2 regions of the Streptomyces sp. NTD107 genome follow, and region 1 is predicted to be linked to the other one. Evidence: predicted binding sites of a transcription regulator. Region 1 holds the regulator's gene; the other holds the start of a gene.

The links. Region 1 encodes HrcA, which represses chaperone genes, less so after heat shock. Its sites were predicted from a motif close to TTNGCACTCNGNNNNNCNGAGTGCNAA; they were not measured.
Region 2: a site for HrcA is predicted at 1,548-1,574, ahead of groES (co-chaperone GroES). Genes of this name have one in related genera too.

Annotation. Positions count from the first base shown of each region.
Region 1 is NZ_JCAJZV010000006.1:352,845-356,249, reverse strand. Features, by position in the region: gene AC5WRL_RS15625 (16S rRNA (uracil(1498)-N(3))-methyltransferase) at 1-303, opposite strand, end outside; gene dnaJ (molecular chaperone DnaJ) at 300-1,442, opposite strand; gene hrcA (heat-inducible transcriptional repressor HrcA) at 1,443-2,459, opposite strand; gene AC5WRL_RS15610 (MBL fold metallo-hydrolase) at 2,650-3,330, shown strand; gene AC5WRL_RS15605 (DUF3097 domain-containing protein) at 3,336-3,405, shown strand, end outside.
Region 2 is NZ_JCAJZV010000003.1:301,856-305,260, forward strand. Features, by position in the region: gene AC5WRL_RS08995 (polysaccharide deacetylase family protein) at 1-748, shown strand, start outside; gene AC5WRL_RS09000 (hypothetical protein) at 915-1,505, shown strand; gene groES (co-chaperone GroES) at 1,723-2,034, shown strand; gene groL (chaperonin GroEL) at 2,157-3,405, shown strand, end outside.

The DNA.
Region 1 (3,405 bases):
GGTCTCCACGGCCAGCTCGCCGCGATCACCCTTCGGCAGCGCCTGCACCACCGTGATCCGGGGGGCGGGCGGCGGCTCGGCGCGTACCGCGTCCACCGCCACCACCAGCCGGTCCTTGCCCTCGACGGCCGCGACCGTACCCAGCGCCCCGGTGCCCGCGCCGTCGGTGAGCACGATCTCCTCGCCGGCCCGCAGCCGCCGCACCGACACCGCGTGCCGGCCCTCGGCGCCGTCCAGCGTGAGGGCGGAACCAGCCGCCACCCCCGCCAGCGGCGCGTCCGTCACAAAGACCGGCGCCGTCATGTGCGGCCGTTGAAGGCGTCTTTCAGGCGCGAGAAGAGCCCCTGCTGCCCCGGCTGAAACTGACCGAGCGGACGCTCCTCGCCCCGGAGCTTCGCCAGCCGCCGCAGCAGCTCCTCCTGCTCGGGATCGAGCTTCGAGGGGGTCTGCACCTCGACGTGGACGATCAGATCGCCCCGCCCGTTGCTGCGCAGATGGGTCACGCCCCGGCCGTGCAGCGGAATCGACTGCCCGGACTGGGTGCCCGGCCGGATGTCGACCTCCTCCGTGCCGTCCAGCGTCTCCAGCGGCACCTTGGTGCCCAGGGCCCCCGCCGTCATCGGAATGGTCACCGTGCAGTGCAGATCGTCACCGCGCCGCTGGAAGACCGGATGCGCGGTCTCCCGGATCTCCACGTACAGGTCGCCGGCGGGCCCGCCGCCCGGGCCGACCTCGCCCTCGCCCGCCAGCTGGATCCGGGTGCCGTTGTCGACACCGGCCGGGATCTTCACGGTGAGCGTGCGCCGCGACCGTACCCGGCCGTCGCCCGCGCACTCCGGGCACGGGGTCGGAACGACCGTGCCGAACCCCTGGCACTGCGGGCACGGCCGCGAGGTCATGACCTGCCCCAGGAACGAGCGGGTGACCTGCGAGACCTCGCCCCGGCCCCGGCACATGTCACAGGTCTGCGCGGAGGTCCCGGGGGCCGCCCCCTCACCGTTGCAGGTGTTGCACACGGTGGCGGTGTCGACCTGGATCTCCTTGGTGGTGCCGAAGGCCGCCTCCTTGAGGTCGATCTCCAGCCGGATCATGGCGTCCTGGCCGCGCCGGGTGCGGGACTTCGGGCCGCGCTGCTGCGCGGTGCCGAAGAACGCGTCCATGATGTCGGAGAAGTTCCCGAAGCCGGCCGCGCCGCCGAAGCCGGCCGCGCCCGCCCCGCCGCCGGGGCCCATCGGGTCCCCGCCGAGGTCGTACATCTGTTTCTTCTGCGGATCGGAGAGCACCTCGTACGCGGTGTTGATCTCCTTGAACCGCTCCTGCGTCTTGGGGTCCGGATTCACATCCGGATGCAGCTCCCTCGCCAGCCGGCGGAAAGCCTTCTTGATCTCGTCCTGTGAGGCATCACGCTGCACGCCCAGGATCGCGTAGTAGTCCGTCGCCACTTAATTCTCCGCGAGGATCTGTCCGACGTACCGTGCCACTGCGCGCACCGCTCCCATCGTTCCGGGGTAGTCCATGCGGGTCGGTCCGACCACGCCCAGTTTCGCGACCGCCTCGTTACCGGAACCGTAGCCGACCGCCACGACCGATGTGGAGGTCAGCCCCTCATGAGCGTTCTCATGCCCGATGCGCACGGTCATACCCGTGTCCTTGGCCTCGCCGAGCAGCCGGAGCAACACCACATGCTCCTCCAGCGCCTCCAGCACCGGCCGGATCGTCAGCGGGAAGTCCTGGCCGAACCGGGTCAGATTGGCGGTGCCGCCAATGACCAGCCGTTCCTCGGTCTCCTCGACCAGGGTCTCCAGCAGGGTGGACAGCACCGTGGAAACCGTGCCCCGGTCCTCGTTGTCGAACGACTCGGGCAGGTCCTGCACCAGCCTGGGCACCTCGGCGAAGCGCTCCCCCACGATCCGGCTGTTCAGCCGGGCCCGCAGATCGGCCAGCGAGGTCTCCCCGAACGGCGCCGGGCAGTCCACCATGCGCTGCTCGACCCGCCCGGTGTCGGTGATCAGCACCAGCATCACCCGGGCCGGCGCGAGCGACAGCAGCTCGACGTGCCGCACCGTGGAGCGGCTCAGCGAGGGGTACTGCACCACGGCGACCTGCCGGGTGAGGGTGGCCAGCAGCCGTACCGTACGGCCCACCACGTCGTCGAGGTCGACGGCGCCCTCCAGAAAGCTGGAGATCGCGCGCCGCTCGGCGGCGGTCAGCGGCTTCACGTCGGCGAGCTTGTCGACGAAGAGCCGGTAGCCCTTGTCGGTGGGCACCCGCCCGGCGCTGGTGTGGGGCTGGGCGATGTAGCCCTCCTCCTCCAGCGCCGCCATGTCGTTGCGCACCGTCGCCGGGGACACCCGGAGGTTGTGCCGCTCCGTCAGCGCCTTGGAGCCGACCGGCTCCTCGGTGCCGACATAGTCCTGGACGATGGCTCGCAGCACTTCCAGCCTGCGTTCACTGAGCATGCAGCGACACCTCCCGTCCGGCCGCGTTTTCCGTAAGTGCCGTCCTGGCACTCATCCACTCCGAGTGCCAATCCCTGGTCCAGTGTACGGCCGGGTAGCAAGGCCAGGGAAAGCGCGACCGCCCGACGGTATCGCGGGTGTGGCCCCGTAAGGCAGAGCATGCCCCGCTCCGTGACGTTAACTTCGCAGGATGGAGACCACTTGGGAAGAGCTGGCACCGGGTGTGCTGCGGATCCGGCTGTCCGGCTGGGACGAGACGGTGGGGGCGATCGCCGGGGCGCGCGGCCTGCTGCTGATCGACGCGGGGCCGTCCCCGGCCGTCGCCGGGGAGATCCGGGCGGAGCTGCGCGGGCTGCTGGGGCTGCCGGTGCGGTGGGTGGTGCTGACGCATCCGCATTTCGATCATGCGCTGGGGGCGGGCGGTTACCCCGGGGCACGGGTGTACGGAACGGTGGGCGATCCGGTGGAGCTGGCGGCGGACGCGGTACGGCACGGGATGCCGGAGCACGAGGCCGCGGAGGGGGCGGCGGCGCTGTCGCGGGTACGGGCGCGGCCGGTGGAGGAGAAGCTGACGCTGTATCTGGGCGGCGGCCGGACGGTGACCCTGGTGCCGCTGGGCCCGGCCCACAGCCGCTCCGATGTGGCGGTGAAGGTGGACGACATCGTCTTCTGCGGCGACCTGGTGGAGGAGTCGGGCGAACCGCAGGCGGGCCCCGACACGGATCTCGCCGCCTGGCCGGCGGCCCTGGACCGGCTGCTGGAGCTGGGCGGGCCCGGGGCGCGCTATGTACCGGGGCACGGCGCGGTGGTGGACGCCGCGTTCGTACGTGCCCAGCGCCAGGCTCTCGCCGCGCGCGCCGGGGCACAATGACGGCCATGCGCAGCAGAGAGTACGGCCCCGATCTGACGCCGCCGTGGAAGCGGTCCGCCCCGGTTCCCGAGGTGC
Region 2 (3,405 bases), on a different contig from region 1:
AGCGCTCACCGCGTACGCCGCCGACCTGGTGAAGGCCGAGGCCAAGCGGCTCGCCGCCGCCAAGAGCTGGGGCCTGCGCAAGGCCCCGCTGCGCCCGCCGGCCCCGCCCCGGAAGAAACTCACCCCGGAGACCGAGCCGGGCCACATCGACGGCAAGGGCCTGCCGGCCGTCATCACCCGGGTCCCCACGGACGACAAGGTCGTCTTCCTCACCATCGACGACGGCGCCCACAAGGACCCCGAGCTGCTGGACATGCTCCGCGAACTCGACGTCCCGGTCAGCGCCTTCCTCTCCGACTACGTGGCCCGCGACGACTACGACTACTTCCGCGCCGCCCGCGACGACGGCTGGGGCATCCACAACCACACCGTCAACCACCGCGAACTCCCCCGGCTCTCCGCCAAGGAACAGCGCGCGGAGATCTGCGACCAGCAGGACACCCTGGAGGAGGAGATCGGCGAACGCCCCACGATGTTCCGTCCCCCGTACGGGGCGTACGACCGCGACACCCTGCGCGCCGCCGCCTCCTGCGGGGTGGAGGTGGTCCCGCTGTGGGCCGAGGAAGCCTTCCCCGACCGCATCGACTGGGGCCGCGCCGACAAGAAACTCCACCCGGGCGACATCATCCTCACCCATTTCCGGGGCACCTCGGAATGGGCGGGCACGATGCCCGACATGATCCGCCGGGTCCTCAACACCGCCACCTCCCAGGGCTTCGCCGTCGCCCGCCTGGAGGACTACCTCTGAGAACCGGGTGATGCGCCGTGAAACACCACTGACGTAGAGTCAGCACGCGGCGGGGGGCCGTGCCAGGCCGGGACACCCCCGCTCCGTCTTTCACGACCGGGGGGGTCGAATGAGAATGACGCCGGCGGTGATCGTGGGTCTTTCCCTTTGCCTGGGGGCCTGCTCGATGCCCGAAGCACGGCGGCTTACCCACACCGAGGGCGGCGGGCCGCTGTCCGCGCAGTCGGTGGGGGTGGAACTCAGCGCCTGGGCGCCGCGGGCCACGCCCTGGGACGTCGCTTTCGGCGGGATGGTGCTGTGTTCCACGGATGGATCCGAGATCGAGATCGAGGACATCCGCCACGAGACCGCCGTGGCACCGCTGGCCATCGAACGGAGGTTCCGCGTTCTTGACGCCGAGGACGTTCCGCCGGACTGGGAGGAGCACAGCGACGGCTACCTCGTCGTGTACGGCGGAATCGGCCGGCTGCCGCATCTCGACCACGGTGACCTCGCCGGGGACATCATTCCCGCCGGGCCCGGTCACCCGGTGAGCCAGAAGTGCGAGGAGGTCAAGGAGATCGAGCACGGCTTCACCGAGCTCTTCCTCCAGCTCAAGGTGGGCGAGAGTGGTGCGCACATCGCCAATACCTGGATCGATTACCGGGCGGGCGGCCACTCGTTCACCCTCGATCTGGCGTGGAGCGTCATCGCCTGCGGCGAGGACATCCCGGTGATCGGCGGGACCGACTTCTGTGAGGGCACCGCCGAGGACTGAACGGTCGGCCGGCCTGCCCGTGGGGTGCGCAGGGGGCGCGTGTTGGCACTCTGGTTGACTGAGTGCTAATCGGCGCCTACGCTCAAGGCTGGCACTCTCCACCGGTGAGTGCCAGCAATGCGCGACGGGCGGATCCGGCACCCGCGACGACGGGTCCTCCAGGGCGCTATCACAAGACAGCAGACCCTTAAGAGCTCTCCGAAGGGGGAGGTCGGACGTGACCGCCACCACCAGTTCCAAGGTTGCCATCAAGCCGCTTGAGGACCGCATTGTGGTCCAGCCGCTCGATGCCGAGCAGACCACGGCCTCCGGCCTGGTCATCCCGGACACCGCGAAGGAGAAGCCCCAGGAGGGCACCGTCCTCGCCGTGGGCCCGGGCCGCTTCGAGAACGGCGACCGCCTGCCGCTCGACGTCAAGGTCGGCGACATCGTGCTGTACAGCAAGTACGGCGGCACCGAGGTGAAGTACAACGGCGAGGAGTACCTGGTGCTCTCCGCCCGCGATGTGCTCGCCATCATCGAGAAGTAAGCCCCAGCGCTTCGCTTCACCCGGCCGCGCCCCGGCTCCCCGTCACAGACAAGCCGGGAGAGGGGCGCGGCTGTTTCTTTCAGCTTCGGCTTCCACACACTTTTACGAGGGATGCGCACGTCATGGCGAAGATCCTGAAGTTCGACGAGGACGCCCGGCGCGCCCTCGAACGCGGTGTCAACCAGCTCGCGGACGCGGTGAAGGTGACCATCGGCCCCAAGGGCCGCAACGTGGTCATCGACAAGAAGTTCGGCGCCCCGACCATCACCAACGACGGCGTCACCATCGCCCGTGAGGTGGAGATCGAGGACCCGTACGAGAACCTCGGCGCCCAGCTGGTGAAGGAGGTGGCGACCAAGACCAACGACATCGCGGGTGACGGCACCACCACCGCCACCGTCCTGGCCCAGGCGCTGGTCCGCGAGGGTCTGCGCAACGTCGCCGCCGGTGCCTCCCCGGCCGCCCTGAAGAAGGGCATCGACGCCGCGGTCCGCGCCATCTCGGACGACCTGCTGGCCACCGCCCGCCCGATCGACTCCAAGGAGGACATCGCCGCCGTCGCCGCGCTGTCCGCCCAGGACAAGCAGGTCGGCGAGCTCATCGCGCAGGCGATGGACAAGGTCGGCAAGGACGGTGTCATCACCGTCGAGGAGTCCCAGACCTTCGGCCTGGAGCTGGACTTCACCGAGGGCATGGCCTTCGACAAGGGCTACCTGTCCCCGTACTTCGTCACCGACCAGGAGCGTATGGAGGCCGTCCTCGACGACCCGTACATCCTGATCCACCAGGGCAAGATCTCCGCCATCCAGGATCTGCTCCCGCTGCTGGAGAAGATCATGCAGGCCGGCGGGGGCTCCAAGCCGCTGCTGATCATCGCCGAGGACGTCGAGGGCGAGGCGCTGTCCACCCTCGTCGTCAACAAGATCCGTGGCACCTTCAACGCGGTGGCCGTCAAGGCGCCCGGCTTCGGTGACCGCCGCAAGGCCATGCTCGGCGACATCGCCACCCTCACCAACGCCACCGTGATCTCCGAGGAGGTCGGCCTCAAGCTGGAGCAGTCCGGCCTCGATGTGCTCGGCACCGCCCGCCGGGTCACCATCACCAAGGACGACACCACCATCGTGGACGGCGCCGGCGACACCGCCGACGTCACCGGCCGGGTCAACCAGATCAAGGCCGAGATCGAGTCCACCGACTCCGACTGGGACCGCGAGAAGCTCCAGGAGCGCCTCGCCAAGCTGGCCGGCGGCGTGTGCGTGATCCGGGTCGGCGCCGCCACCGAGGTGGAGCTGAAGGAGAAGAAGCACCGTCTGGAGGACGCCATCTCCGCGACCCGCGCCGCGGTCGAGGAGGGCATCGTCCCCGGTGGTG